2 regions of the Mycobacterium basiliense genome follow, and region 1 is predicted to be linked to the other one. Evidence: predicted binding sites of a transcription regulator. Region 1 holds the regulator's gene; the other holds the start of a gene.

The links. Region 1 encodes LexA, which represses DNA repair genes until DNA is damaged. Its sites were predicted from a motif close to CGAACANNTGTTCG; they were not measured.
Region 2: a site for LexA is predicted at 6,418-6,431, ahead of cofD (2-phospho-L-lactate transferase). Genes of this name have one in related genera too.

Annotation. Positions count from the first base shown of each region.
Region 1 is NZ_LR130759.1:2,044,024-2,059,500, reverse strand. It holds gene sigB (sigma-70 family RNA polymerase sigma factor SigB) at 1-663, shown strand, start outside; gene ideR (iron-dependent transcriptional regulator IdeR) at 806-1,498, shown strand; gene MB901379_RS08770 (DUF4192 domain-containing protein) at 1,500-2,567, opposite strand; gene sthA (Si-specific NAD(P)(+) transhydrogenase) at 2,681-4,087, shown strand; gene MB901379_RS24510 (trypsin-like serine peptidase) at 4,099-4,512, opposite strand; gene MB901379_RS08755 (proteasome assembly chaperone family protein) at 4,906-5,883, shown strand; gene MB901379_RS08750 (alpha/beta fold hydrolase) at 5,927-6,952, shown strand; gene MB901379_RS08745 (PhzF family phenazine biosynthesis protein) at 6,998-7,684, shown strand; gene MB901379_RS08740 (peroxynitrite isomerase) at 7,696-8,181, opposite strand; gene nrdR (transcriptional regulator NrdR) at 8,190-8,654, opposite strand; gene MB901379_RS08730 (hypothetical protein) at 8,818-9,315, opposite strand; gene lexA (transcriptional repressor LexA) at 9,622-10,335, shown strand; gene MB901379_RS08720 (LGFP repeat-containing protein) at 10,370-12,706, opposite strand; partial or broken gene MB901379_RS08710 (TerC/Alx family metal homeostasis membrane protein) at 12,996-14,171, shown strand; gene MB901379_RS08705 (acyl-CoA dehydrogenase family protein) at 14,197-15,357, opposite strand; gene hflX (GTPase HflX) at 15,468-15,477, opposite strand, start outside.
Region 2 is NZ_LR130759.1:1,339,423-1,354,899, reverse strand. It holds gene MB901379_RS05710 (FAD-dependent oxidoreductase) at 1-1,039, shown strand, start outside; gene manA (mannose-6-phosphate isomerase, class I) at 1,017-2,243, opposite strand; gene MB901379_RS05700 (TobH protein) at 2,251-3,363, opposite strand; gene MB901379_RS05695 (phosphomannomutase/phosphoglucomutase) at 3,360-4,763, opposite strand; gene MB901379_RS05690 (DUF3499 domain-containing protein) at 4,871-5,326, opposite strand; gene MB901379_RS05685 (metallopeptidase family protein) at 5,500-5,922, shown strand; gene MB901379_RS05680 (WhiB family transcriptional regulator) at 5,955-6,323, opposite strand; gene cofD (2-phospho-L-lactate transferase) at 6,697-7,686, shown strand; gene MB901379_RS05670 (coenzyme F420-0:L-glutamate ligase) at 7,698-9,056, shown strand; gene MB901379_RS05665 (Eco57I restriction-modification methylase domain-containing protein) at 9,085-10,671, shown strand; gene MB901379_RS05660 (NUDIX hydrolase) at 10,626-11,219, shown strand; gene manB (mannose-1-phosphate guanylyltransferase) at 11,201-12,277, opposite strand; gene MB901379_RS05650 (glycosyltransferase family 2 protein) at 12,279-13,169, opposite strand; gene rfbD (dTDP-4-dehydrorhamnose reductase) at 13,162-14,085, opposite strand; gene MB901379_RS05640 (LCP family protein) at 14,150-15,477, shown strand, end outside.

The DNA.
Region 1 (15,477 bases):
CGGTACACCGGACGCGGCATGCCGCTCCTGGATCTCATCCAAGAGGGCAACCTGGGCCTGATCCGCGCGATGGAAAAGTTCGACTACACAAAGGGATTCAAGTTCTCCACGTACGCCACCTGGTGGATCCGCCAAGCCATCACCCGCGGCATGGCCGACCAGAGCCGCACCATCCGGCTGCCGGTTCATTTGGTTGAACAGGTCAACAAACTGGCCCGGATCAAACGAGAGATGCATCAGAATCTGGGTCGTGAAGCCACCGACGAGGAACTGGCCAACGAATCCGGCATTCCCGTCGAGAAGATCAATGACCTGCTTGAGCACAGCCGTGACCCGGTAAGCCTGGATATGCCGGTTGGTTCAGAAGAGGAAGCCCCATTGGGTGATTTCATCGAGGACGCCGAAGCAATGTCGGCGGAGAACGCGGTCATCGCCGAACTTCTGCACACCGATATCCGTAGCGTGCTCGCCACCCTGGACGAACGTGAACACCAGGTGATCCGGCTGCGTTTCGGCCTGGACGACGGCCAGCCACGCACCCTCGATCAGATCGGCAAGCTGTTCGGCCTCTCCCGCGAACGGGTGCGCCAGATCGAGCGTGACGTGATGTGCAAGCTGCGCCACGGCGAACGCGCCGATCGGCTGCGGTCATACGCCAGTTGAGGTGCGGCCCCACCTCTGAGAAGCTAGGTGCTAGACGGTGTGCCCGCCGCGCTGCGCGGCGGGCATACTGCTGCAGTGGGGTGTTTTGGAGAACCACGTAGGCAGCTGGCCAAGTAGACTCGGCGGCAACGGAGGATGCTGAATGAACGACTTGGTTGATACCACCGAGATGTACCTGCGGACGATCTACGACCTCGAGGAAGAGGGCGTCACGCCCCTGCGCGCCCGAATTGCCGAGCGACTCGACCAGAGCGGTCCCACCGTCAGCCAGACCGTATCCCGGATGGAGCGCGATGGGTTGCTGCGCGTCGCCGGTGATCGCCACCTCGAACTCACCGACAAAGGCCGCGCGCTAGCGATTGCCGTGATGCGCAAGCACCGGCTCGCCGAACGCCTACTCGTCGACGTCATCGGCCTGCCGTGGGAAGAAGTACACGCCGAGGCGTGCCGCTGGGAGCACGTGATGAGCGAGGATGTCGAGCGCCGGCTGGTCAAAGTGCTCAACAACCCGACCACCTCGCCATTCGGCAACCCGATTCCGGGTTTGCTCGATCTAGGGGTGGGCCCGAAATCCGGTGCCGACGATGCCAACCTGGTGCGCCTCACGGAATTGCCCGCGGGATCCCCGGTGGCCGTCGTCGTTCGCCAGCTCACCGAGCACGTTCAGGGTGACATCGATTTGATCACGCGCCTCAAAGACGCCGGCGTTGTGCCCAATGCCCGCGTGACTGTCGAAACCAGCCCGGGAGATGGGGTCACCATCCTCATCCCAGGCCACGAGAACGTCACCCTGACGCACGCGATGGCCCATGCCGTCAAGGTCGAGAAGGTCTGATCTACCCCGCGCATTGCCCCGAAGGGCCAAAGCCCCGTTGCGCCGGCAACCGCACGCCGAGCCGCCTCGCCAGCTGGTAGCCGGTGCCCGCGAGTTCACGGATGTGCTCCGGGCGCAGCCCTGACTGCAACGCGGAATCCAGCATGCCCGCCATCCGATGGCCCGGAGCGGCGCGAAGCGCGGCCTCCAGCGACACCCCGGCCAGTGGCCCATCGCCGCGGGCATACGCGCTGAAGGCAAGCAACACCAGCGCCTCCACCCGCCACGGCTCCGGGAGCGCACGTGCCAGGACCGCCCACAACGACTCTGCCTGGCCGGCGTTCTCACCGACGGCAAGGGCATAGAGGGTGTCGCGCACCTCGACGTCGGTCAGCGCGCACCCCAGCTGCACCAACTCCCGATCGGACAGCGGCTGCCCGTCGGCGAGTCGGGCGGCGACTGCTATCGCGTTTTCCACATCCCGACGTCTACAGCTCGAAGGGTCAGCACGATGTGCGGCTTCCCGCTGGGCCGCCTGTTGCGTTAGCTGGGGGCCTAACGCAACCGCCCGCTCCGAGTCGTCGACCGCGACGACGGCCTGCAGATCGGCACGCCGCGGATAGAGTCGCCGTCCGTCCAGCACGGCCGCAACTGCCAACGGGGATGCCCCCGGGTCATCGATCACGCCGCCGGAGCCGCAGCCGTCGACACAATGCCAGCGGCCTCCCGCGGCGATCCGGTCCACCACATGCGCAGCCAGGAGCACAACGTCGCGCCGCGCAAGGGCCTCGTTGAGCGCATCGCACAGCCGCAGATAGTTTTCGTTGCATCCGGGACATTGGGCTCCGCTCGTGTCGATGATGATCGCGATCGCGGCCGCGGGAGCCGCCGCAGCGGCGAGCTCGGCGAGGTGCTCAACCCGTTCGGCAAGCTCCTCGGTCAGGTCGGCGCGCATGACCGACCCAAGTTCTCCGTCGTCCAATGTCACCAGGACCAGAGATCTTTCCGGCACGAAGCCGAGGATGGCGGGAAGTGCGGCGATCAGCGCTGCTGGGCGATTGAGTTCAAAGTCAGCTCGATGCTTGGTCATAAGCCTCAACGCTGCTGACCTACACCGTCAACTGGTGCGCATTCACGCCGCTGAGTCGCCCTCCTGTGGACGAACTCCACACTGTGCGTTCTACTGTCTATTCCATGGGGTCGATGCGCGAGTACGACATGGTGGTTCTCGGTTCTGGGCCTGGCGGCCAGAAGGCCGCCATCGCCTCGGCCAAATTGGGTAAGTCCGTCGCCATCATCGAACGTGGCCGAATGCTGGGTGGGGTCTGCGTCAATACGGGCACCATCCCGTCAAAGACGTTGCGCGAGGCGGTGCTCTACCTCACCGGCATGAACCAGCGCGAACTCTATGGGGCGAGCTATCGGGTCAAGGACCGGATCACCCCCGCCGACCTGCTGGCACGAACTCAGCACGTAATCGGCAAGGAAGTCGACGTGGTGCGCAACCAGCTGATGCGCAACCGCGTCGACCTGCTGGTGGGCCACGGCCGGTTCATCGATCCGCACACCATCATGGTCGAGGACCAGTCGCATCGGGAAAAGACCACTGTCACAGGCGATTACATCGTCATCGCCACCGGTACCAGGCCAGCACGGCCGTCCGGGGTCGAGTTCGACGAAGATCGGGTGCTCGACTCCGATGGAATCCTGGACCTCAAATCACTACCGTCCTCGATGGTGGTGGTCGGTGCCGGGGTGATCGGGATCGAGTACGCCTCGATGTTCGCCGCGTTGGGCACCAAGGTGACCGTGGTGGAAAAGCGGGACAACATGCTGGACTTCTGCGACCCCGAAGTCGTCGAAGCGCTGAAGTTCCATCTGCGCGACCTGGCCGTGACGTTCCGGTTCAGCGAGGAAGTCACCGCGGTCGACGTCGGCTCGGCGGGCACGGTGACCACGCTGGCCAGCGGCAAACAGATCCCCGCCGAGACGGTGATGTACTCCGCGGGACGCCAGGGCCAAACCGACCACCTCGACCTGCACAACGCCGGCCTGGAGGTCGAGGGCCGGGGACGGATCTGGGTCGACGAAAAGTTCAAGACCAAGGTGGAGCACATCTACGCCGTTGGCGATGTTATTGGCTTCCCCGCCCTGGCGGCGACATCCATGGAACAGGGCCGACTGGCCGCCTACCACGCATTCGGCGAACCGACCGACGGCATCACCGAATTGCAGCCGATCGGCATTTACTCGATACCCGAGGTGTCCTATGTGGGCGCGACCGAAGTCGAACTGACCAAAAACGCCATTCCGTACGAAGTCGGCGTGGCGCGGTACCGCGAGCTGGCCCGGGGCCAGATCGCCGGCGACTCGTACGGCATGCTCAAACTGCTGGTGTCAACCGAGGACCTCACCCTGCTCGGTGTGCACATCTTCGGCACCAGCGCCACCGAGATGGTCCACATCGGACAGGCCGTCATGGGGTGTGGTGGCACGGTGGAATATTTGGTAGACGCCGTCTTCAACTACCCCACATTCTCGGAGGCATACAAGAACGCGGCGCTGGACGTGATGAACAAGATGCGCGCACTCAACCAGTTCCGTCGCTGATCGCAGATGTCCTAGCCCTCAACCAGTCCGTCACATGCCAACGATGGAAAGCCGCCCGCGGCAACACCGGTGTGGCCCGCACAGGCGATGGGCCGGCCGCCCACGCCGGCCGGGTAGCCGGCTACGGTCACACGGGTGCCCGCGGCAGGCGCAACGCCCAACGACCACGCGGGGCCGACCTGTGCCGCCACCGGTCCGTCGCCGCTCACCCGTGCGATCGCGTAATCGGCCCACGGATCCATGCTGGCGATCCAGCGTGCATCGAAATAGACCTGGTCAACCTGCCACCTGCCAGACGGCGTGTCGTCCCCGGACAGACCAGGGACGAAAAACGCCTGCGTATCGCCGCCCGGCAGGCAATGTGCGGCGGTCACAACCAGGTCGCCGCCCGCAGAATGCACCACCGAACCGGTGCATACGTGGATCGGGCCATCGTCGAGGAAGGATTGCGCCCACGCGCGGATCCGGATCCACCGGGTTGGCTACCCGCTGATGGTCGTCCAGCGGGCCGAACTGCCCATCTGACACCCTGCCCCGCGTTTCCGGCTCGCTGGGGATGAAGGCATCATTAGCTGGCCGGTTGCATGATGTGAGTAGCATCGCCACGCTGACCGGCAGATTAAGCACTACCGCCACGGTGCGCATCGGTGACCATCATGCCTGACCACCCGGTGCCACGCTCGGGCGAACACCGCACGACGAATACGCGTTACCCCCGTATGCGCACAAATGAGTTCGCTGTTCGATTATGGGGCCCGTCGATATGAGGGACACTAGACAGGGCACCCTGGTCAGACCCCCGAAAGGAGGCAACACCCATGGCGCACGATCCAGGTCGAGACGAGGCGCAGGATTACCAACCCGGCCAATCCGGCATGTACGAGCTGGAGTTCCCGGCCCCCCAGTTGTCCACGTCCGACGGCCGTGGCCCGGTATTGGTGCACGCGTTGGAGGGCTTTTCCGACGCTGGTCACGCGATTCGACTGGCCGCAGCCCACCTCAAGGCCGCCCTCGATACCGAACTGGTCGCATCCTTTGCGATCGACGAACTGTTGGACTACCGCTCGCGGCGACCGCTGATGACGTTCAAGACCGACCACTTCACCAGCTATGACGATCCAGAGCTCAGCCTGTACGCGCTGCGTGACACGGCCGGCACCCCGTTCCTGCTGCTGGCCGGCATGGAGCCGGACCTGAAATGGGAGCGTTTCATCACCGCGGTGCGCCTCCTATCCGAACGGTTGGGGGTACGGCAGACCATCGGTTTGGGCACCGTTCCCATGGCGGTGCCACACACCCGACCGATTACCCTGACCGCACACTCCAACAACCCGGAGCTGATCGCCGACTTTCAGCCGTGGATCTCCGAAATCCAGGTACCCGCCAGCGCGTCGAACCTGTTGGAGTACCGAATGGCCAAGCATGGCCACGAGGTTGTCGGGTTCACCGTGCACGTCCCCCACTACCTGACGCAAACCGACTACCCAGCGGCCGCCCATGCGCTGCTGGAACAGGTAGCCAAGACGGGATCGTTGGAACTGCCGCTGACGGCACTTACCGAAGCTGCGGCGGAGATCCGCAACAAGATCGACGAACAGGTGCAGGCAAGCGCAGAAGTCGCTCAAGTGGTGGCCGCCCTTGAGCGCCAGTACGATGCCTTCATCGACGCTCAGGAAAACAGATCGTTGCTAACGCGCGACGAGGATCTGCCTAGCGGCGATGAGCTGGGTGCTGAGTTCGAGCGATTTCTGGCTCAGCAGGCAGAGAAGAAGTTCGACGACGACGACCAGGCGTAACGCCCCAAGAGCCCCCAGTCGGCCTGACAATGAGGTTGCCGAGATGAGTGAGCGTAAGCGGAAACTTCGTCCGGTGCGAGAAGTGACTGCGCCTTCGCTACAGTTCCGCACCGTTCACGGTTACAAGCGCGCGTTTCGCATCGCCGGATCCGGTCCGGCGATCCTGCTGATCCACGGCATCGGGGACAATTCCACTACCTGGACGGGAATCCACGCCAAACTTGCGCAGCGGTTCACTGTCATCGCCCCAGACCTGTTGGGCCATGGGAAGTCCGACAAACCGCGTGCGGACTATTCGATCGCCGCTTATGCCAACGGCATGCGTGATCTGTTGAGCGTGCTCGACATCGAACGCGTCACCATCGTCGGGCATTCGTTGGGTGGTGGGGTGGCGATGCAATTCGCCTACCAATTCCCCCACCTGGTCGATCGGCTGGTTTTGGTCGGCGCCGGCGGTGTCACCAAGGACGTCAACGTCGTGTTCCGGTTGGCCTCATTGCCGATGGGCGCCGAAGCGCTGGCATTGTTGCGGTTACCCATGGTGCTGCCCACGGTGCAGTTGCTTGGGCGCGTGGTGGGCCTGGCACTGGGCTCAACCGCAATCGGACAAGACATCCCCAATGTCTTACGGATCCTAGACGACTTGCCGGAGCCGACGGCCTCCTCGGCGTTCACCCGCACCCTGCGGGCGGTAGTGGACTGGCGCGGGCAGATCGTCACCATGCTGGACCGATGTTATTTGACCCAGGCCATCCCGGTGCTGATCATCTGGGGCGGCCGGGACGTTGTCGTCCCCGTCCGACACGCCTTAATGGCTCACGCCGCAATGCCCGGTTCCCAGTTGGAAATCTTTGAGAGCTCCGGCCATTTCCCGTTTCACGACGACGCCGCCCGCTTCATCGACCTTGTCGAGCACTTCATCGACACCACCGAGCCCCCCGAATATGATCAGTCCGCCCTGCGGGAGTTGCTCCGCAACGGCGGTGGAGAAGGCACCGTCTCGGGCCCGCACGACACACGTGTCGCCGTGCTCAGCGCCATGGGTTCTGACGAACGCAGCGCCACCTAGAGGGCCCGCCCGCGGCCAGTTCGCCCGGCGTCGTACAGTCGGGCCATGGGCATCGAGGTCACGGTGTTGCGGGTTTTCACCGATTCAAACGGAAACTTCGGCAATCCACTGGGCGTGGTTGATGCCAGCCAGGTCGAGCCGCGAGATCGCCAGCACCTGGCAACCCAATTGGGCTATAGCGAAACCATATTCGTCGATCTCCCCAGTGCCGGCGCACACACCGCGCACGCCACCATCTACACACCCCGCACCGACATCCCGTTCGCCGGCCATCCGACCGTAGGCGTGTCCTGGTGGTTGCGCGAACAGGGACTGCCGATCAACACCCTGCAGGTGCCGGCCGGTCTGGTACAGGTGAGCTATGCGGACGACCACACCACGATCAGCGCCCGCGCGGAGTGGGCGCCCGAATTCGCGATCTGTGAGCTCGACTCACTCGATGCGCTGGCGGCCGCTAGCCCCTCGGACTATTCCGACGACGCCGCGTATTACCTGTGGACCTGGATCGACGAATCCGCCGGGTCGCTTCGAGCCCGGGTGTTTGTCGCAAATCTGGGAGTCTCGGAAGACGAGGCGACCGGTTCTGCCGCAATGCGAATTACCGACTACCTCAGCCGCGACCTCACCATCACCCAGGGCAAGGGATCTGTGCTGCAAACCACCTGGAGCCCCGAAGGCTGGGTCGCGGTTACTGGACGGGTGGTCAAAGACGGTGTGACACAAGACAACTGATTGCTGGATGGTCACGCCATTCGGCGTAAGGCAGCGGAGAGGTGGTGCTGCAGGGGTTGTCCGACAGCTCCCATTCGCAACGAATACGAGAGCTCGTCGCCGGCGATGCGGAAGGAACGACTCAGCGCGGCTACCTCTTTCGCGGTGGGGGTCAAGCCGACCGTCGTTGTGACCAACTCGATTTCGATGACGCCCCGACTCACCGAATAGGTGCCCACCTCGATTTCGGTGATGCCGCTCGGATGGGCAAGCACCAACTCGACGCGACCGGGACGCGGCACGCGAAGATAGCCGGTCTCGGCGTGCAACGGCTTCCCATCGGCGACCGACCGGGTTTTTTGCCCGTATGCTAGAAAAGGCTTGCCGACATGGGAAAACACGACCTCTTCGAGGTACTCGAACGGCTGAATCGTCGGGTACTCCCCCACGCCCGATCCCGCCCAGGTACCCAACAGCGGCGCCAACACCGTGAGATCAGGATGCAGGTCGGAAGGCATGGAGCCGGTCAGCTCGAGGTCGGCACCTGGCGGTGCGCGCGCAGCGTCTCGATCTCACGCTCGAAGTCCTCGGCCGACGAAAAGGACCGATACACCGACGCGAACCGTAGGTAGGCCACCTCGTCGAGTTCACGCAGCGGCCCCAGTATTGCCAGACCCACCTCGTGACTCGGGACCTCCGGCGAACCCGCGGCGCGAACGGTGTCCTCAACCTGCTGAGCGAGCACGTTGAGTGCATCGTCGTCGACCTGTCGCCCCTGACACGCCCGGCGCACCCCGCTGATGACCTTTTCCCGACTGAACGGCTCTGAGACGCCGCTACGCTTGACCACGGCCAAGACCGCAGTCTCCACGGTGGTGAATCGTCGCCCGCACTCGGGGCAGGACCGGCGCCGCCGAATGGCTTGGCCTTCATCGGTTTCACGCGAGTCAATCACCCGGGAATCGGGATGCCGACAGAACGGACAGTGCATAAAAGCTCCTTCGCCGTCCTGATATCCGGATATCGCAGACCTCTCCGAGAGTACCTGCGCGCCGCCTCGCACTGCCAATGCCGTCACCATCCACGCGCGCTCGACACCTCGGAAACCGCAAAACATTGCCGCGGAGCGATTTTCGCCGTAACCCATGAGCCTGTCAGCCGATCGGGGCGATCAGCGTCTGCCCGGCGGCCGGCGTCGAAACCAGGGCATTGAGTTCGCGGATACGTTCGACCACCTGACGAACCGGAGCGTCCGGTGCCACCCGAGCCGCCACGTCCTGCAACGATTCCCCGGCCTCCACCCGCACGACGGCAAGACGGTCGGGCACATCTGCGGACGAATCGCCGGTTGCTCCGTTGAACATATCGCCGAACTGCGCCATCAAACCTAGCCAGAGGGTAATCATCGAGGCCGCCAGGGCCAGGCCGACCGTCGTCGCCGCGCTGACCGGGCGTTTGCGATGCCCAACCAGTGACATCGTCACGCCGGTGCCCCGGTAGTGCAGCGGTGCGCCAACCGGCCGGGCCGGCACCGGCCGCCGTCTCGGGTAGGCCGGCCCGCTGCGGGCCGCAAGCGGCTCCCGGATCGGCCTCCGCGCGCAACGGGTGCGCGGCGAGACTAGCGAAACTGGCGAATCTAGCGGTGCCTGCATGACGGTCATCTTCGCTCCTCCGGCTGGCGGTTTGTCGCTCGTGTGTTCGACACCATACTCGCCCATCTGTTCGATTACCGAACATTTGATCGAAGCGTGTCGCGCGAGCAAAACGCTAGACCAAGCCACCGACAAGATCCGCGGTCGGCAACCCGCTGCCATACGCCTCGGCATACCCGAGCATCCACAGAGTTACACCTTTGTAATTCGAGAGCTCAGACGCTTCCGGCGGGCGGAGCCGGCTGCGCGACACACTGGTCGAACACATGTTTGATTCTCAAGGGACATGCCGCTACATTCAGTGCCATGAGCGACAGCAACGACACCCTGGTCGGCGGCGGCGCCGCCGGCGCGGCCGAACGATCGCATCCCCTGGACCCGACCCTTACCGAGCGACAGCGCACCATCCTCAATGTCATCCGCGCCTCGGTCACCACCCGTGGATACCCGCCAAGCATCCGGGAGATCGGCGATGCCGTCGGCTTGACGTCGACGTCCTCGGTGGCTCACCAATTGCGCACGCTCGAACGCAAGGGCTATTTGCGCCGCGATCCGAATCGTCCGCGAGCTGTCGACGTGCGGGGAGCCGACGACGCCGCGACAGGCGCGCCGGTCACCGAAATCGCCGGCTCCGACGCCCTGCCCGAGCCCACCTTCGTCCCGGTGCTTGGACGTATCGCGGCCGGCGGCCCGATCCTCGCCGAGGAAGCCGTCGAAGACGTGTTCCCGCTACCCCGTGAGCTCGTCGGCGAGGGCACGCTGTTTCTGCTCAAGGTCGTCGGCGATTCCATGGTCGAGGCCGCGATCTGCGACGGCGACTGGGTCGTCGTGCGCCAGCAGAATGTCGCCGACAATGGCGACATCGTGGCGGCAATGATCGACGGAGAAGCCACCGTGAAGACCTTCAAACGCGCCGGTGGTCAGGTATGGCTGATGCCGCACAACCCGGCCTTCGATCCGATCCCGGGCAATGACGCAGTGGTGCTCGGCAAGGTCGTGACGGTGATCCGCAAGATATAGCGCCGATGACCCCACGCCGTGGGCGGCATGCCGCCTAGTCCGCCTTGATGAAACCGTTGGCCTGGGCGGCCTCTTCGCTGGTGAACCAAATTTCGGCGAGCGTGTCGTAGTACAGCGCGCTGCTGGGCGTGTAGTACAGGCCAAAGCGGGCACTGGCCTTGATCGGATATCCATCCGGCGCCTGGTACGGGTCGTGGTCAAGCGGCATGTGGATCGTCGGCCGTGCTGCCTGCTCTTGCCCCACCGCAACGGGCGGCGCGGAAGCCGCTTCCGCCGTCACCCTGGGGGCCCCTTCCGCCCCTGACACGGACACCTCGTCGGACTCATAGTCTTCCGGCTCGGCGGCGGCATGGCGCCCAATTCGCGGCGGGTGAGTCGCCGTATCCGCTTCCGATCGATCGTCCGCCTCGGGCTGGAGTTCCTCGGCGGGGTCCACGCTCGCCGGGTAGTCATCCGGGTATACATCGGGGAACGTGAGATCCGGAACGGAAGTCTCCCGAACCTCGCTTTCCGCGACCGCAATTTCGGGAACCGCGGTTTCGGGCACAACCGGACGATAGGTTTCTGGAACATCGAATGCTTCCGTGGCCGCGGCCTCAGGCGCAACGGCCTCGGGAAGCGGGGCTTCCAGGAGATCGGCCGGCGTCACGACGGGCGTCGGCGTGGTGTCTACCGCATCGGGGTCTTCGTCCTCGCGTTCAAATTGTTCGAATTCCGGTTCGAAGTCCTCATCGGAGCCGGCCAGCAGATCGCCAGCGTATGCCCCGCTGTCCGGGCCGAAGTCATCGTCAGGGGCGGTGAATCCCGCGCCGCGCGGCCAGCTGACCCGCGACGCCAGGCCCGCATCGGGCGCGGCATATTCCGGCTGCTGACGGTCGTCGGGAGGGAAGTGTTCGGTGCCGAAATCGATCTCGTCGTGCGGCCAGCGGCGATCAGCGGTGTCATAGCCGAGGTCCTCGTGGTCCCCATGGTCCTCGTGGTCCCCGTGATCCCCATGGTCGTATGCGACGGGCTCTTGACCGCCGCGCCGTCGCCGCAGGCCGAACACCACCACCACGAGCAGCACCACCAACAACAGCACCGGGATCACGGCCACCAGCCACCACCAATGCCAGGTGAACTTCTTACCGTGTGGCGGCGCCGCCGACGTGCTGGGCTGGTTCTGCCCGGACACCTGTAGGCCGGACAACAAGGGAGCGAGGTTGGCCGGATCGGTGCTGTAGGCGTTGCTCGCGCGGTTCCACGAGATCGTGCCGCCGGTGAACTTCTGCGACACCACGTCGCCGTCAACGGACTGGTCGGCGACCGGTGCTCCCAACTTGCCGGTCGCACCCTTGAGCTTGTCCCACGCGGCCTTCATGGCACCGCGCACGACGAAAGCACCATGGTCGGGAGTCCAGAAGATCACCGGCTTGTCGGCCGCCGCGAAGGTAGCGATCCGGCTCGCGGGTTCGATGCCGCCGTCGGACTCGTTGGCGATCGGGAAACCCAGATCGCTGCCGACCGGGCCACCCAATGACTCGTATTTCGCCAGAATCTCGCCCTCGACGGCGTTGGCGCCGGTGGCCGGGCTGAAGAACACCTTCCCACCCTCGAAATCCTGGGCGATACCGTCGCCGCCAATCGGGTACTGGCCGCCCTTCTTCGCGCCCAGCGGGCCGGCGGCGCCACCGGCGGCGCGCCAGGCCATGTTGATGGCCGCGGCGGGGTCGATCGCTACCTGCAGCCCATTGAGCTGATCGGCCAACACCGCCGGGGTGGTGGTGAACTCCTTAGACTGCCTGTTCCAGGACACCTCACCGCCGGTGAACTTTTGCGACGTGACCTCGCCGTCGTAGGTTTCGCCCCCTACCGGGGCGCCCAGAACACCGCCCGAGCTACCCAACTTGTCCCACGCCGCGTTGATCGCCCCGCGCACGACGAATGCCCCGTGGTCGGGCGTCCAGAAAATCACCGGGTTGTCGCTGGCGGAGAATGTGCTCACCCGACTGTCGGGTCCGGCAAGGCCGGGAACTTCGTTGATCGTCGGAAAACCCAGATCGCTGCTCGCTGGGCCGCCCAGTTCCTCATATTTGGCCAGTATCGGGCCATACATGAACTTGGCCCCCGTCTCCGGGGTGAAAAACATCTTGCCGCTATCGAAGTCCAACGCGAACCCGTCGCCGACCGGGTAGACGTCACCCTTCCTGGCGCCCAGCGTTGACGTGTCCCCGCCGGCCTTCTCCCACGCGTCCATCATCGCCGCCTCGGCGTCGCCTATCGGCGACGCCGACGCGGTGGGCGCCAACAGTCCCACTGCCAGCGCCGAAGCTGCCAAGCTGAGCAACGCACGCCCGACCAGCCTGCTCAATTGACCTCTCTGCCCGTTCACCAAGCCTCCCAGCCGATGCCCTGCCCGCCCCGCGAGCTGGTGGATCTCCCACTGTGGGCCGTCCCCAGCTTCGATCCGCATCGTTGCCGGGCTCGCATTACTTTGCTCTAGCGAATGACATATGCGAAGCCAATTCGCAAATATTGCGAAAACGGATACCCAGCCGATGTCGAAATGATGCCAGGCCGAGCCCGTTTCGCGAGGAAGCGAACTGCAGCCCACACTGTGGTTAAGTTACCGTGCCGAAGAGCCTAACCCTACTGACGCCGCGAGGAGAAACCCAGCTGATATGGGTGTTTCCGAACTCATCTGGGCTCTCACGATCGTCTTGATCGTGGCCGTCGTGCTCTTCGACTACGTCTTTCACGTCCGCCATGCGCACGTGAACGCTGCGCGAGGCGCGCACGCTGGTACGCGCTCTATGTCAGGATTGCCATCGTTTTCGGCATCGGGGTGGTGGTGTTCACCAATGTCGACAAGGGCATGGAGTACTTCGCGGGCTACTTGAGCAACGATGCCCTGTCCGTCGACAACCTGTTTGTCTTTCTGGTGCTCATCAGCAGCTTTGGGGTTCCGCGAGTAGCCCAGCAGAAGGTGCTGTTGTTCGGCATCGCCTTTGCGCTCGTAGCGCGTAGCGGATCCATCCTCCTCGGTACGGCGCTGATCGAAACTTCAACGCCGCGTTCTGCGTATTCGGCCTGGCCCTGCTGGTGATGGCCGGCAACTCGCCAAACCCGCAGAAGCAGAAGGCCGTAACACCGACAACCTCACCATCCGGCTGGCCAACCGGTTTTGCGAACCTCACAGAACTACCACGGCGACCGATTGTTCATCGTGGACAACGGAAACGCGGGTCATGACGCCGCTCCTGCTCGTCATGATCGCCGTCGGGGCCAGTGTCGTCCTGTTCGCATTCGATTCCATGCCAGCGCTGTTCGGCCTGACCCAAGACGCCTACCTGGTGTTCGCGGCACCCGCGTTTTCGCTGTTGGGCCTGCGCCAGCTGTACTTCTTGATTGACAATCTGCTGTATCGGCTGCCCTACCCGTCCTACTGGCTGGCAGCGATTCTCGGCTTCATCGGCGTGAAACTGATGCTGGAAGCATTGCACCACAACATTGTTCCATTGATCAATGGTGGCAAACCGGTGGAAATCGTGGAAATCAGCACCACGATGTCGTTGCTGGTGATCGTGGGCGTCGTGTTGATCACAACCGTGGTCTCCCTGTTCTCGGCGCGTGGACGTAGGGAAAACGCCATTGCCCGGGCACGCCGGCATGCTCTGGAGTACCTCGACCTGCATTACGAAGCGGATCCGGCCGAGCGCGCGAAAATTTTAGGCGAACTGCTGGCCGCTGAACGTGAGATCGAGGCGCTCGCAACCAAACAACGCACACAATCCGAGGAAGACGAGCTGACCGTGCTGCTACGCAGGGCCCACGCTGCGCACATCGGGAAACCGTGAACCCCACCAGCTCCCACCGCGCCGGCTAAACCCCCAGGGCGCGACCGATGATCTCTTTCATGATTTCGGTCGTGCCACCGTAAATCGTCTGTACTCGCGAATCGAGATAGGCTCGAGCGACCGGGTATTCGCGCATGTACCCGTATCCACCGTGCAGCTGCAAACAGCGGTCGTTCAAGGAGACCTGCTTTTCGGTGGCATACCACTTGGCCATCGCAGCCTGCTCCGCGGTCAGCTTTCCTTCGAGATGCAACGCGATGAATTCGTCGACCATGATGCGTACCACGGTGGCCTCGGTCGCCAGCTCCGCCAGCACGAAGCGGCTGTTCTGAAAACTTCCGATCGACCTACCAAATGCCTTGCGTTCCTTGGTGTATTGCAGCGTCTGCGCCAACACGGCCTCCATGCCCGCGGCGGCCATGATCGCGATCGAGATGCGTTCCTGCGGCAGGTTCTGCATCAAGTAGATGAATCCCATGCCCTCTTCACCCAGCAGGTTCTCGACCGGAACCTGCACATCAGTGAACGACAATTCGGCAGTATCCTGCGCATCCAATCCGATCTTGTCCAGGTGGCGGCCGCGTTCGAATCCCGCCATACCGCGTTCCACCACGAGCAGCGAAAAACCTTGCGCGCCCTTCTCCGGATCGGTCTGCGCCACCACTATCACAAGGTCTGAGTTGATTCCGTTGGTGATGAACGTTTTTGACCCGTTCAGTAAATAGTGGTCACCGTGTTTGACCGCACGGGTCTTGATACCTTGCAGGTCACTCCCGGTACCCGGCTCGGTCATCGCGATCGCCGTAATCAGCTCCCCGGTACAAAATTTGGGCAACCAGCGCTGCTTCTGCTCCTCGTTCGCCAGCGACAGCAGATACGGTGCCACGATGTCGTTGTGCAGGCCAAAGCCGATGCCGCTATAACGTCCGGTGGTCGTCTCCTCGGTGATGATCGTGTTGTAGCGGAAGTCCGAGTCACCGCCGCCCCCGTATTCCTCGGGCACCGCCATGCCGAGGAATCCCTGTTTGCCGGCCTCGAGCCACACCCCGCGGTCGACGATCTTGGCTTTTTCCCACTCCTCGTGATACGGCGCCACGTGGCGGTCCAAAAAACTGCGGTAGGACTCGCGAAACAAATCATGCTCGGGTTCGAACAGAGTGCGCTCGTACTTGATGGTGCTGCCCATGGCTGACCTCCAGCGAAGAGTACTGTGCTGCCCACGGTATACCAACCATACGGTTGGTAGGCAGCTGCCGCGGGGGCTAATCGCACGCCACGGCGCGATCTGGGCAGGCGTTACGTGCGC
Region 2 (15,477 bases), 700 kb from region 1:
AGTTCTCGAGCTTGACAACGTCGAGATTGTGCAGCGGTCGGTCGCCGAGCCACGGTTCGACACCGCCCAGCAGCGGGTGACCGGCGTGCTGCTCGATCCCGCAGCCGATGGCCAGACCGGTGCGCCCGAATTCGTGACTGCCGAGTTAGTCGTCGATGCCGCCGGCCGGGGTACCCGGTTGCCGGCGTGGTTGGAGCGGTGGGGCTATCAGCGTGCACCGGAGGCAACCGTGGACATCGGCATCCACTACGCCACCCACCAGTTCCGCATCCCGGAAGGGTTGCTCCGGGAGAAAGTGGTGGTCGCCGGCGCGTCCCACGACCAATCGCTGGGTTTGGGCATGCTGCATTACGAGGACGGTACGTGGGTGCTGACAACCTTCGGGGTGGCAAATGCCAAGCCGCCGAGGACCTTTCCCGACATGCTCGCCCTCGCCGAGCAACTACTGCCCGACCATTTCAACGCGGCGCTGGCGCACGCGGAACCCGTCGGCGAACCGGCATACCACGCATTTCCGGCCAGCAAATGGCGCCGGTACCACAAGCTGAATCGCTTCCCGGCCGGGATCGTGCCGTTCGGGGATGCGGTAGCCAGTTTCAACCCGACGTTCGGTCAGGGTATGACGATGACGTCGCTGCAAGCCGGTCATCTGCGTCGGGCGTTGGCATCTTCACACCGAGCGCCCGACGTCGACGTTGCCGAACAGTTCAACCGGCTAACGGCGAAGACCACCTATCCGGTGTGGATGATGAACGCCATCGGCGACATCACCTTCCACCACGCCGCCGCCGGTCAAATCCCGTGGTGGTGGCGACCATCCGGTGCGCTATTCGACCAATTCCTCGGGGCCGCAGAGACCGAGCCCGTTCTCGCGGAATGGTTTTTGCGCCGATTCTCCCTGCTCGACAGCCTGTACATGATTCCGCCGCCCCGGATCCTCGGCCGTGCCATTGCCCACAATTTGCGGCTCTGGGTTGGTGAGCGTCGGCACGCCGCCAAAAAGCGACGACGAGCTCTCACAGCCCAACCGTCGCCCTAAACAGCTTGGCCGGTTCCGATGCCAGCAGCCGGATCGGTCCGTCGTCGGCGGCTACCCAAGCGGCCTGGCCATGTTCGAGCAACAGCGACTTGGACTTCCCGTGCACCATCGTCGAACCTTCCGTGCACAACAAGATCTGGGGACCGTCGTGGCTGCAGGATGCATCGATCTCGTGGCCGACATGATCACCGTCGAGCGCCAACAGCGCGACTGCGAACTCGTCGGTCGGGGTGTCATAGATCAGCTCCAGCCCGTCGTGGCGGACCGCTGGCCGCAGCTCGGACTCGGCGGTCGGGGTGAAATCGAGCACCCGCAACAGCTCCGGCACATCGACGTGTTTGGGGGTGAGTCCGCCTCGTAAGACGTTGTCGGAGTTGGCCATTACCTCAAGGGCAAAACCCCGCATATAGGCATGCAAATTGCCGGCCGGCAGAAATATCGCCTCGCCGGGAGACAGGCTGATGCAGTTAAGCAACAACGCTGCCAGCACGCCGGCGTCACCGGGATAGCGCTCACCCAGTTCAAGTACCGTCTTGGCTTCGGACTGGAATTCCATAGCGCCAGAGCTGACATAGTGAATGGCCCCGTCGAGCACGGCCGGCACCAGCACGTCGATATCGGGCTGCGGCGCGGTGATCCAGGTGGTGAACAGCGCGCGCAAACCGTCAGCGTCGGACTGGTCGCTCAGCAAATCGATGAACGGGTCGAGGTCGGACACGGCCAGCGCCTGCAACAGCTCGCTGGTGCGAGCCGCCGGCCGGAATCCGGCGAGCGCCGTAAAGGGCTGCAGTGCCACCAGCAACTCCGGCTTGTGGCTGGTGTCGCGATAGTTGCGGACCGGTGAGGACACCGGAATGCCAAGCCGTTCCTCACGCCGGTAGCCCTCGACCGCCTGCTCGGCGCTGGGATGCGCCTGCAACGATAGTGGTTCGTCGGCGGCAAGCACCTTGACCAGGAACGGGAGCACATCGCCGAACCGCGCCCGCGAGCCGGGACCGAGTTGTCCCTCCGGATCGGCGGACAACGCTTCAAGCAGCGAGGTTTCGCCGTTCTCGGTTTCCAACCAGGCCGGGTCCCCCGGGTGCGCGCCAAACCAGAGTTCAGCCTCGGGGTGGGCCGCCGGCACCGGCCTCCCGGTGAACTCAGCGATGGCGGTGCGCGATCCCCAGGCGTACGTCCGTAACGCTCCGCGTAGCAGTTCCACTTTCTACCTATCCCCGCACGAGTCGCTGATACACCGCGGCCATCTCCAGCCGAACGGCCAATACTGCCAGTTGCTGCTCGGCCTGTTGTGTGCCGGTCATCGCCCCATCCGACCCGGCGAGGGCACCGGGCACACCCGGGACCTGTGCCGCATCCTCCGCCGCCACCACATAGACGTCACTAAGCCCGGCAACCCGAGCGCCCACGACCGCCCGCTCCTCGGCCAACGTCAGCGCCAGCACCCGCATCCGCTCGGGCAGCGGTCCGTCGATCTGCTCATCATGGAATAGCGCATTCGCCGAGTAGCCGTCATCGCCGACGCCCGACGTCATACCCGTCCGCAGTGCCACCATCGCGTCGGCCAGCCAGCTGGCCGCGGCCACCTGATGCGCGACCCGCAACAACACCGAACTGCCGTGTCTGGCCAGCGCCAGTGTGGCGGCGTTGTCGCCAACCAAAGCGACCCGGCGGCCGGTGATGCGGGCGGCAAGCGTCTTGGCTGGGTTGGTGAACACCTCGCGGCCGGCACCGTTACGGAGTGCCTCGGCATCAAGCTCGTCGGCGAGCGATGACAGGTCGATACTCAGCCGGTGATCAACCGTCCTGAGCACGGCCAACCCGGCGGCCAGGTACCGGGAGAATCCGAATGCGTCTGGTACCGGCAACCGTGGCGCCAACACCGCAACCCGGCCGGCCGAGCAGTCGCGCAGCGGCCCCTGGTACGGAGCCACCACGACCACCCTCGCCCCGCGGCGCACGCCGGTCGCGGTGGCGGTGACCAGAGCGGGATCACACGGGTCGTCACCGGCAACGACCACCACGTCCAGCGGCCCGACCCAGGGTGGCGCTTCGCGCGCGATCACGATCGGCGCACTGGCCGCCGCACCCAAGGTAGCGGCCAGCATGACCCCCGCCGCTTCGGCGGTACCCCGGCCGGCCACCCAAATCACCGTGCGGGGCCGGTCGTGGCCGTGCAGTGAGTCGAGTTCGCCCTCGTCTCGAGCGGCGGCAACGGCACGCACGTGTGCACCCGCGGTCGATGCGGCTCGCAGCAGGCCTTCCCGATCCGCAGCAATCAGGCCATCGGTGTCTTCGAGATCGATCGCCTGGGTGGCGTTCACGTTCCCGTCTCTCCCCCCGGTTGCTGGGCGGCGATCTCGTCGCTGACCTGCCGAACCAGCGCGTCGACATCATCACCGGTGCGCGCCTCCACGTTGAGCCGCAGCAAGGGCTCGGTGTTGGAGCTACGCAGGTTGAACCAGCTGTCGCCACCCAAGTCCACCGTCACCCCGTCCAAACGGTCGATGGCGACGATCCCGGTACCAAAGGACTTCAGTACCGCATCCACACATAACGATGCGTCGGCCACCCGAAAGTTGATCTCGCCGGACGATGCATAGCGTTGATAGTCGGCGGTGAGTTCCGACAATGGCCGGCCCTGCTCGCCAAGGGCGGCCAGCACGTACAGTGCGGCCAGCATTCCGGAATCGGCGCCCCAGAAGTCACGGAAGTAGTAGTGCGCTGAGTGTTCGCCACCGAATATCGCGCCGGTATCGGCCATCAGCGCCTTGATGTAGGAGTGCCCTACGCGCGAACGCAGTGGCGTGCCGCCGCGTTCGATGACCAGTTCTGGCACCGCACGCGAGGTGATCACGTTGTGGATTACGGTGGCCCCGATCTCTCGCTTGAGTTCGCGCGCGGCCACCAGGCTGGTCACCGTGGACGGCGAGACCGGCTCGCCACGTTCATCTACCACAAAGCAGCGGTCAGCGTCTCCGTCGAAAGCCAATCCGATATCCGCGCCGGTTTCACGCACGTACGCCTGTAGGTCCACCAAGTTCGCCGGATCAAGCGGGTTTGCCTCATGGTTCGGGAAGGATCCGTCGAGCTCAAAGTACAACGGCAATAAGGTGATCGAGTCGATCGGACCGAGCACCGCAGGAGCGGTGTGGCCGGCCATGCCGTTGCCGGCGTCCACGGCCACCCGCAGTGGCCGCAACCCGTCGGTGTTCACCAGCGATCGTAAGAACACCCCGTAGTCGCCGAGCACATCCTTGTCGGCAATCGTCCCCACCAATCCATCGCCCGCGGCCACCGGCTCAGCGTCGATAAGATCCTCACGGATGGCGTTCAGCCCGGTGTCGGCGCCCACCGGTTTGGCGCCGGCCCGGCACAGCTTGATGCCGTTGTAGGCCGCCGGATTGTGGCTGGCGGTAAACATGGCGCCGGGACAATCCAGATTGCCTGAGGCGAAATAAAGCTGATCGGTAGACGCCAGACCGACCCGCAGCACGTCCAGGCCCTGGCCGGTCACCCCGTTTGCGAACGCGGCAGCCAACGACGGTGAGCTATCGCGCATATCGTGGCCGATCACCACCTGGCGCGCACCTTCGACAGCCATCAATCGAGCGAACGCGGCGCCGATATCGGCCGTGAGCGATTCATCGATCTCCTCACCGACCAACCCGCGAACGTCGTATGCCTTGATGACACGATTGATAGCCGCGGCGGGCCAAGACATGGCGGGCTCCTGACGACCTAGTTTTCTTCGGCTGTTGTCCGCCAGCCTATCCGCCCACCAACAGTGCGGACCCCAACGGTCTCGAACCGTCTGGTCACCGCCCGCGGCTAGTCAGCGGGGTCGGGTAAAACCCGCAGGTGTCCGCGACGGCGTCCGGAGCGTGGTTCGGACGGTGCGAACACGCCGCCACTCGGCGCGGTGGCGTGCGCCCCGGCATGCTGTACGACGGGGTCGGCAAATCCGTCGTAGCCGTTCAACCGTGCACCATCCCTGCCCGCGTAGGACGTCTCCGCGTCTGGGCCGCCCTCGCGCACCGCGTCGGCCAGCGCCACCAGGTCGTCTTCATCGGGATGGGTGGGTAGCGGCCCGGCGTGCCGAACCAATTCCCACCCGCGCGGAGCCGTGATACGCCCGGCATGTCCCACGCATAGATCCCAGGAGTGCGGTTCCCGCGCAGTGGCGAGCGGACCGACCACCGCCGTCGAATCCGAGTAGACAAACGTCAACGTTGCCACTGCATAGTGCGGACACCCGGGCCGGCAACAGCGACGGGGTACGTTCACGATCGAAAGGCTATCGTGCGGAAACCCCGCCGAAGTGTCGGACACGCGCAACCGTTCGGAGCGCGATGTACAACCGTTACCATCGGCGCGTGAGCGATTCCCGCAGCTTCGGACGCAGCGGTCGGCCAGACGGCAGATCCGCATCGCGTCGACCGAGGCGTCGGGGCCGCGATTTGCGAGGTCCGCTGCTGCCGCCGACGGTGCCCGGATGGCGTAGCCGGGCCGAACGGTTTGATATGGCGGTTCTGGAGGCCTACGAACCCATCGAGCGTCGTTGGCAGGATCGGGTGTCCGAACTGGACATCGCGGTCGATGAGATTCCCCGCATCGCGGCCAAGGACCCGGAGAGTGTGCAGTGGCCACCGGAGGTCATTGCGGACGGTCCGATCGCGCTGGCCCGGCTGATCCCGGCTGGGGTCGATGTCCGCGGAAACGCTACACGGGCGCGAATTGTCTTGTTCCGCAAGCCAATCGAGCGGCGCGCAAAAGACACGCTCGAGCTTGGCGAATTGCTTCATGAGATTCTGGTGGCCCAGGTGGCAATTTACCTGGACGTAGATCCCACGGTCATCGATCCGACGATCGACGACGACTGACCGGCCGTCCCGCCGGTCGGGCTGGACTCGGATCAGATGATGCCGCGTTTGAGGCGTCGACGCTCGCGCTCGGACAAGCCACCCCAGATGCCGAAACGCTCGTCGTGCGCCAGCGCGTACTCCAGGCACTCATGGCGCACCTCGCACCCCAGGCAGATCTTCTTAGCCTCCCGGGTGGAGCCACCCTTCTCCGGGAAAAACGCCTCGGGATCCGTTTGCGCACAAAGGGCACGGTCTTGCCATTGCTCACTCGGCGGTTCTGCGGAGACCGGCAGGGGTTCGGGCTCGAATGCGGCGGGCGCATCGGGAACCAAACTCAAATGCGGTCGACCAATTTCCATCGATGGCACTGTCATCGCATCGACAGCCGAACCGGCAACGGTGTGCGGTGTGCCTCCCATTACGCCCCGAAGGTGCTCATAGGGCATGCCTCCGCCTCCTCCTAATAGGTACTGAAATGGTTTCCCACTGTTTTGATGTGCAGCTAACCCAATTCGAACTAGTGATCGAATCTCGGTCTGCGACACCGAAACCGGCCGGCCAACCGGGAAATGACACTGATGTGATTAGACACGGCTTGGCCAGCCTGGTCAAGCACTTCGGCGCATTTCCATATCATCTCGTGATCGAATTTCCGCGATTCTGTTTCAGTTGAGCCTTCGGCGTGTCGAGTGGATCTCATCACAGTGGGTGAAGCGGGCATGGCCCAGCTTTGTCCCGGGCTACCCTAGCGGCCCACGAGCGCTCCGCCGCCGGCAGGTACTGTCCTGCGATGTGAAGGTCACCGTTCTGGTCGGCGGAGTCGGCGGCGCCCGCTTCCTACTCGGGGTCCAGCACTTACTGGACCTGGGCCAGTTTGCCACACCCGACGATGACGCGCGGCACGAATTGACCGCAATAGTCAACATCGGCGACGACGCCTGGATCCACGGGCTGCGTATCTGCCCCGACCTGGACACCTGCATGTACACCCTGGGTGGCGGCGTCGATCCGGAACGCGGCTGGGGCCACCGTGACGAAACCTGGCACGCCAGAGAGGAACTCGCGCACTACGGCGTGCAACCCGACTGGTTCCAACTCGGCGACCGGGACCTGGCCACGCACCTGGTGCGCACCCAGATGCTGGGGGCCGGCTACCCGCTTTCGCAGGTCACCACGGCGCTGTGCGACCGCTGGCGGCCCGGCGCGACGCTGCTTCCCGCCAGCAACGATCGTTGCGAGACTCATGCGGTAATTACTGACCCCGTGGATAATTCGCCTCGGGCCATCCACTTTCAGGAGTGGTGGGTGCGCTATCGCGCCCAGCTGCCCACGCACAGCTTCGCCTACGTCGGCGCCGAAAAAGCCAGCGCCACAACCGAAGCGGTAGAAGCGATAAAGGCAGCCGACCTCGTCATGCTGGCACCGTCCAACCCAGTGGTTAGCATCGGCGCCATCCTGGCGGTGCCCGGTATGCGTGCCGCGCTGCGGGCCACCACCGCTCCGATCGTCGGCTACTCGCCGATCATCGACGGAAAACCATTGCGTGGCATGGCTGATGCATGCCTCTCGGTGATCGGAGTGGATTCCACCGCCGCGGCGGTTGGCCGGCACTATGGGGCCCGCAGCGCCACCGGGATCCTCGATGGCTGGCTGGTCGCCGAGGGCGACAGCGCCGACATCGAAGGCGTCGCGGTGGCATCGATACCCCTGCTGATGAGCGACCCGAAGGCAACGGCCGCCATGGTGCGAGCCGGGTTCGACCTGATGGGTGTGGCGCCGTGACCGATGCCAAGCTGCCGCCGACGGGCGAACACGGCACCGCCTCGGCCATCCAGATTCTACCCATTGCCGGCCTTCCCGACTTCCGCCCCGGCGACGATCTCGTTGCGGCCGTGGCGACCGCCGCACCGTGGCTGCGCGACGGTGATGTCGTCGTGGTCACCAGCAAGGTGGTGTCCAAGTGCGAGGGACGGCTGGTGGCGGCTCCCGAAGACCCGGAGCAGCGAGATCAGCTACGTCGCAAGCTGGTCGACGATGAGGCGGTGCGGGTGCTGGCACGCAAGGGCCGGACCCTGATCACCGAGAACCGGCTCGGGCTGGTGCAGGCCGCTGCCGGCGTGGACGGATCCAACGTGGGCAGATCCGAACTCGCTTTGCTGCCAATCGATCCCGATGCCAGTGCGGCCACCCTGCGTGCCGGGCTGCGCGAGCGGCTGGGCGTCACTGTCGCGGTGGTCGTCACCGACACCATGGGCCGCGCCTGGCGTAACGGGCAGATCGACGCCGCGGTCGGGGCCGCCGGCCTGGCGGTGCTGCACAACTATTCGGGTGCCGTGGACCGATATGGCAACGAGTTGGTCGTCACCGAAATCGCGGTTGCCGACGAGGTAGCCGCCGCCGCCGATCTGGTCAAAGGCAAACTGACCGCGATGCCGGTGGCGGTGGTTCGCGGTCTTCCAGAACATGTGGTGGGCGACCCCGACGCGACGGCTCGACAGCTGCTGCGGCCTGGCGCCGACGACCTCTTCTGGTTGGGCACCGCCGAGGCCATCGACCTGGGCCGCCAGCAGGCCCAACTGTTGCGCCGGTCGGTCCGTAGCTTTGCCGACCAACCGGTCGATGCGCAGCTCGTCGAGTCCGCCATCGCCGAGGCGCTCACCGCGCCGGCCCCGCATCACACTCGGCCGGTGCGGTTCGTCTGGCTGCAGACCGACGACACCCGCACTCGGCTGCTCGATCGCATGAAGGACAAGTGGCGAGCCGATCTCGCCGGCGACGGCCGGCCCGCCGACGCCGTTGAACGCCGGGTGGCTCGCGGCCAGATCCTCTACGACGCTCCCGAAGTCGTCATCCCGATGCTGGTGCCCGAAGGCGCACATGCCTACCCCGACGCCGCCCGCACCCAAGCCGAGCACACCATGTTCACCGTCGCGGTGGGAGCCGCCGTGCAAGCCCTGCTGGTCGCGCTGGCGGTGCGCGGACTGGGTAGTTGCTGGATCGGCTCGACCATCTTCGCGGCCGACCTGGTTCGCGAAGAGCTGGGGTTGCCGGCGGACTGGGAGCCGCTGGGCGCCATCGCCATCGGCTATGGTTCCGATCCACCCGCACCGCGCGACCCGGCGCTCGTCGGGGATTTGTTGATCCGCAAGTGAGCGGGATGAGGCGGCGGTACTGGACGCCATGAAGACGTTCGCGGGCAAGAGCGCCGCGTCGGCCGACAAGGTTCGCGGCGGCTACTACACGCCGGCGCCGGTGGCCCGCTTTCTTGCCCGCTGGGTGCTGCAAGCCGGGCCCAAGATTCTAGATCCCTCCTGCGGTGACGGCCGAATCCTGCGTGAACTGGCCAGCGCCAGTCGTGACGCCCGCGGTGTGGAACTCGTCGCGCACGAGGCCGCCAAGGCACGCAAGTTCGCGCCAGTGGACACCGAGGACCTGTTCACCTGGCTCGGCACCGCCAGGGGCGGCAGCTGGGATGGGGTGGCAGGCAATCCGCCGTATATCCGGTTCGGGAACTGGCCGGCAGACCAACGATCTCCGGCAATGGACCTAATGCGCCGCGCGGGCCTGCGCCCCACCAGACTGACCAACGCGTGGGTTCCGTTCGTCGTGGCAAGCACCACGTTGGTACGCGAGGGCGGACGGGTGGGTCTGGTGCTACCCGCCGAACTGCTTCAGGTCACCTATGCCGAACAATTGCGCCAATTTCTGTTGAGCCGCTTCCGTGACATCACGCTGGTGACCTTCGAACGATTGGTGTTCGACGGAGTTCTGCAGGAGGTCGTGTTGTTCTGCGGCGTGGTCGGCCGTGGCACCGCACGGATCCGCACGATCAATCTCCGCGACGCAGACGCTCTTGCCGGCACCGACTTCGGTGGCGAGGCGGCTCCAGCGCTCATGCACGAATCGGAGAAGTGGACCAAATACTTTCTCCGCCCCACCGCGATCCAGACGCTGCGCACGCTCAGGCAGTGCGACACCATGACCAGCCTGGGCAGGGTCGCCGAGGTGGACGTCGGAATCGTGACGGGCCGCAACACCTTCTTCACGTTCACCGACGACCAGGCCCGGCAATTGCGGCTAAAACAGCATTGCGTGCCCCTCGTTTCACGCAGCGCACAACTGCGCGGCCTGGTCTACGACCTCGATTGCCGAGCCGGCGATGTCGCCGCACAGCACCGCACCTGGCTGCTTGACGCTGCCCGCGAACCCACCGACCCAGCCCTGGTCGCGCACATCGAAGCCGGCGAGGCCGCCGGCGTCCACCGCGGCTACAAATGCTCCATCCGCAAGCCGTGGTGGCGCACACCGTCGCTATGGATCCCAGACCTGTTCATGCTGCGCCAGATTCACCGCGCCCCGCGCCTGACCGTCAACACCGCGGCGGCAACGAGCACCGACACCGTGCATCGGGTCCGGCTCAAGGCAACGCCGCCACAGCTCGACGCCACCGCACTGGCCACCGCGTTTCACAACAGCGTGACATTTGCTTTTGCCGAGATCATGGGCCGCAGTTACGGCGGCGGCATCTTGGAGCTCGAACCCGGCGAGGCCGAGCAGCTCCCCATTCCACCACCCACACCCGCCTGTGCCGAATTGGCGCGCGACGTCGACCTGCTGCTGAAGGCCAACGAAATTGACAAGGCGCTCGACATCGTGGACCGACATATCCTGATCGACGAGCTCGGCTTTTCGCCGCAGATCGTGACAGATTGTCGATCGGCATGGATGACGCTGCGCGATCGCCGGACCAAGCGAGGAGCCCGTTGAGTATCCGAGAGTCGACCATTGAGATCCTCACCCATTGGCGGGCCCCCGATCCTGCTCAGGATTCGTTGCGGCACTCCGTGCTGGCCTTTGTCCACGGACGACGCGATGCCTGTCGCCGCGCGTGCGAACCCGGCCACGTCACCGCGTCGACACTGGTGGTCGATTCGGCCAGCGATCGGGTGCTGCTGTGCTTGCATCGCCGGCTTGGCCGCTGGGTGCAGCTCGGCGGCCACTGCGAAGACGACGACGACGACATCGTCGCGGCGGCCTTGCGCGAAGCCACCGAGGAATCCGGGATCACCGGCCTGCGCATCGTGCCACAGCTGGTGGCCGTCCATGTGCACCCAGTGACGTGCTCACTGGGCGTACCGACCCGCCACCTCGACCTGCAGTTCGCCGCGCATGCGCCGGCCGGTGCCCGCATCGCCGTCAGCGAGGAATCCGAAGACCTGCGGTGGTGGCCGGCCGACGCATTGCCACCGGGAACCGACCACGCGCTGGACTACCTGGTCAAGCGCGCAATGCGGAATCACACATCAGACGAGTAACGGATGCCGCCGTCGGGAATGCACACCCCGGGCCACACCCGGGCGCCGCGCAGCAATTCGCAACGCGCGCCGATGTCGGCACCGTCGCCGATCACCCCGTCGCGGATCAGCGCCCGCGGACCAATACGCGCTCCGAAGCCGATGATCGATCGCTCGATGACGCTGCCCGCCTCGACCTTGACGCCGTCGAAGATGACTGCCCCGTCCAGCCGGGCGCCGGGACCGATCTCGGCACCCCGTCCGACGACCGTGCCGCCGATCAACAGCGCCCCGGGAGAAATCGCCGCGCCGTCGTGTACCAGCTGTTCGCCGCGGTGGCCGTGCAGGGCCGGCGAGGGGGCGATCCCACGCACCAGATCGGCCGAGCCACGCACAAAATCCTCCGGTGTCCCCATGTCGCGCCAGTAGGTGGCATCGACATAGCCGCACATTTTGACGCCGGGATCGGCCAGCAACGACGGGAACACCTCCCGTTCCACCGAGACTTCGCGGCCCCGCGGAATCCGGTCGATGACTTTGCGCCGGAAGACGTAACAGCCCGCGTTGATCTGATCGGTGGGCGGATCTTGTGTCTTTTCCAGAAACGCCGTCACCCGGCCGTCCGCGGTGGGAACACAGCCGAAAGCCCGCGGGTCGCCCACCCGCACCAGGTGCAGGGTGACATCCGCTTGGTTGGTTTGGTGAAATTCCAGCACCTGGCCCAGGTCGGCACCGGAAAGTACGTCGCCGTTGAACACCATCACGGTGTCATGACGAAGCTGTCCGGCGACATTGGCGATGCCACCACCGGTACCCAATGGACTGTCTTCGGTGACGTAGTCAATCTGCAGACCCAGCTTCGACCCGTCGCCGAATTCGGCCTCAAACACCTCGGCCCGGTAGGACGTGCTCAGGATCACGTGTTCGATTCCCGCTGCGGCGATGCGCGACAGCAGATGGGTGAGAAAAGGCAGCCCCGCCGTCGGCAACATGGGCTTGGGCGCCGACAACGTCAGCGGGCGCAGCCTGGTGCCCTTGCCGCCGACCAAGACCACCGCGTCGACGTCCTTGGTTGCCAACTCAGTGCCGCCCTTCTGTCAGCTTTCGCCGCGACCCGCGCACCATCAGCCGGGAGCGAACGGCCAGCGATCCTCGAAAAATCCAGCGCAACGGTGCCCACCACCAACCAGGATGCCGATCTGCAAGGAATATATATGTGCTTTTGTGATGTGCCGCCAGGTGATGCGCCGGATCACGCCCGGTGGAATGGCCCTTGTGATGCAGCACCTCGGCCGACGGTACGTACACGTTGAGCCAGCCGGCCCTGCCGAGCCGGTCGCCCAGATCCACGTCCTCCATATACATGAAGTAACGCTCATCGAAGCCGCCGACTTCGGTGAATGCCGCCCGTCGCACCAGCAGGCACGACCCCGACAACCACCCCACCGGCCGTTCGCTGGGCTCGAGGTGCTCCTGACGATAGGCCCTTGTCCACGGGTTGCCCGGCCACATCGGCCCGAGCACCGCGTGCATGCCGCCCCGGATGAAGCTGGGCAGCAGCCGCGCCGACGGGTACACCGACCCGTCCGGATCCCGGATAAGCGGCCCCAACGCTCCGGCTTGGGGCCAACGCTCAGCGGCCTCCAATAGTGCGTCAATACTTCCCGGACCCCATTGCACGTCGGGGTTTGCCACGATCACCCAGTTGTCCACCCAGCGTTCGTCGACCGCGTCGAGCTGGGCGACCGCGCGGTTCACCGCGGTTCCATATCCGAGATTGGATCCCGTCGGGTGCAGCCGCACGTTGGGGTAACGCTCGACTGCGGCCTCTGGCGCTCCGTCGATGGAACCATTGTCGGCCAACACGACACTCACCGGACGCTCCGTAGCCAGCGTCAGGGAGGCCAGAAACCGCTCCAAGTGCGGGCCCGGCGAGTAGGTCACCGCGACGACCGGCAGAACGTCAGTCACGCGTAGAGGGTAACGGTCGTCCGGGCGGCGCTCCCTGCGTTCCGCTGCATGCCGCGGCCAAGGCGGCGACGAGCGCTGCGCGCCAGGGCCGTAGCGGCGTCAGGCCCGCCGCGGCCCACTGCCCACCGGACAGCGCGGAGTAGCTCGGCCGCGGCGCCGGCCGGGGAAATTGGGCACTGCTAACCGGCCGGACCCGCTGGGTCTCGGCACCGCACGCTTCGAAGACCGCGCGAGCCTGCTCGAAGCGGGAGACTGCACCGGAGTTGGCGGCGTGCAGGACGCACCCCCGCAGACCGGTGTCGGCCACCTCCAGCAAGGCAGCGGCAAGGTCGGCGACATAGGTCGGTGAGCCGATCTGGTCGTCCACCACATCGATGGGACCGTCGCCTCCGGCCAACCGTTGCATCACAGCAACAAAATCCTTGCCGGCTCCACCGGTGTACACCCAGGCGGTTCGCACCACGACGGCCTCGGAATGTGCCGCTAGCACGGCCCGTTCGCCGGCGAGCTTGCTGCGCGCGTACACCCCTTGGGGTGCGGTGTGGTCGCTGGGTTCATAGGGACGCGGCTCGGTGCCGTCGAACACGCCGTCAAATACGTAGTCGGTGGAGACGTGGATGAGCCGCGCACCTACGCGCGCGCACGCGCGGGCGAGGATTTCCGGTCCGGTGGCATTAACGGCGTAGGCCCGTGATTCCTCCGTCTCGGCGCCGTCGACATCGGTGTAGGCCGCGCAGTTGATCACCACATCGCCGGTTTGGATGATCCGATCGGCCGCCGCGGGGTCGGTGATGTCCCATTGCGACGACGTCTTTGCCAACATCGTGCGGTCCTGACCGGCTGACAGAGCGGCCAAGAAGCCGCCCAGCTGCCCACCTGCGCCGGTGATAACCAGCCGTCCCGACGTGCTCGACATGTGTTTGAGTCTGGCACGCCGGACCGAGCTACAAAGAAACCGGCTGTGATACAAGTAACCTACAGTGATGCCTGTGCAACGTGTGGCTCGTGCGGCCCGTGCGGTTTCCACGGCATTGGCCGTCGTCGTCGTCCTCGGCACCGGACTGGCATGGACCAGCGTTCGGTCCTTCGAAGACGGCATCTTCCACATGTCCGCCCCCTCGCTGGGGCACGGCGGCGACGACGGTGCGATCGACATTCTGTTGGTTGGCCTGGACAGCCGCACCGACGCACATGGCAACCCACTAACCGCGCAGGAACTGGCGACCCTGCGAGCCGGCGACGAGGAAGCGACCAATACCGACACGATCATCCTGATCCGGATCCCCAACAACGGGAAATCGGCCACCGCGATCTCCATTCCGCGCGATTCCTACGTCCAGGCCCCGGGCCTGGGCAAGACCAAGATCAATGGCGTCTACGGCCAAACCCGAGAGACCAAGCGAGCCAATCTGGTCCAAGCCGGCGCCTCGGCCGCCGAAGCTGCGGCCGCGGGTACCGAGGCTGGGCGCGAGGCGCTGATCAAGACCGTGGCCGATCTCACCGGAGTCACCGTCGATCACTACGCCGAGATCGGACTGCTCGGTTTCGCGTTGATCGCCGACGCACTCGGTGGCGTCGACGTCTGCCTCAAAGAGGCTGTCTACGAGCCGCTTTCGGGCGCCGACTTCCCGGCCGGGCGGCAAAAACTCAACGGTCCGCAGGCGCTCAGTTTCGTCCGGCAGCGCCACGAGTTGCCCCGGGGCGACCTCGACCGCGTGGTGCGTCAGCAAGCCGTGATGGCCACGCTGGCGCACCGGGTGATATCCGGCAAAACGCTGTCCAGCCCGGCCACGCTGAGACGCTTGCAGCAGGCGGTGCAGCGCTCGGTGGTGCTGTCCTCTGGCTGGGACATCATGGACTTCGTGCAGCAGCTACAGGAGCTGGCTGGCGGCAACGTCGCGTTCGCCACCATCCCGGTGCTCGACGGGTCCGGCTGGAGTGACGACGGCATGCAAAGTGTGGTTCGGGTGGACCCGCACCAGGTTGCCGACTGGGTGGCCGGTCTGTTGCACGAGCAGAATGAGGGCAAGACCGAACAGCTGGCCTACACGCCGGCCAAGACCACCGCCAATGTGGTCAACGACACCGACATCAACGGCCTGGCGGCGGCGGTGTCGGAGGTGCTGACCGCCAAGGGATTTGCCACCGGCATGGTGGGCAACAACGATGGCGGACACGTGCAGGGCAGCCAGGTGCGGGCCGCCAAGACAGACGACCTGGGCGCGCAGCAGGTGGCCACGGAGCTGGGCGGGTTGCCGGTCGTCGCCGACCAGTCGGTACCGGCCGGATCGGTGCGGGTGGTGCTGGC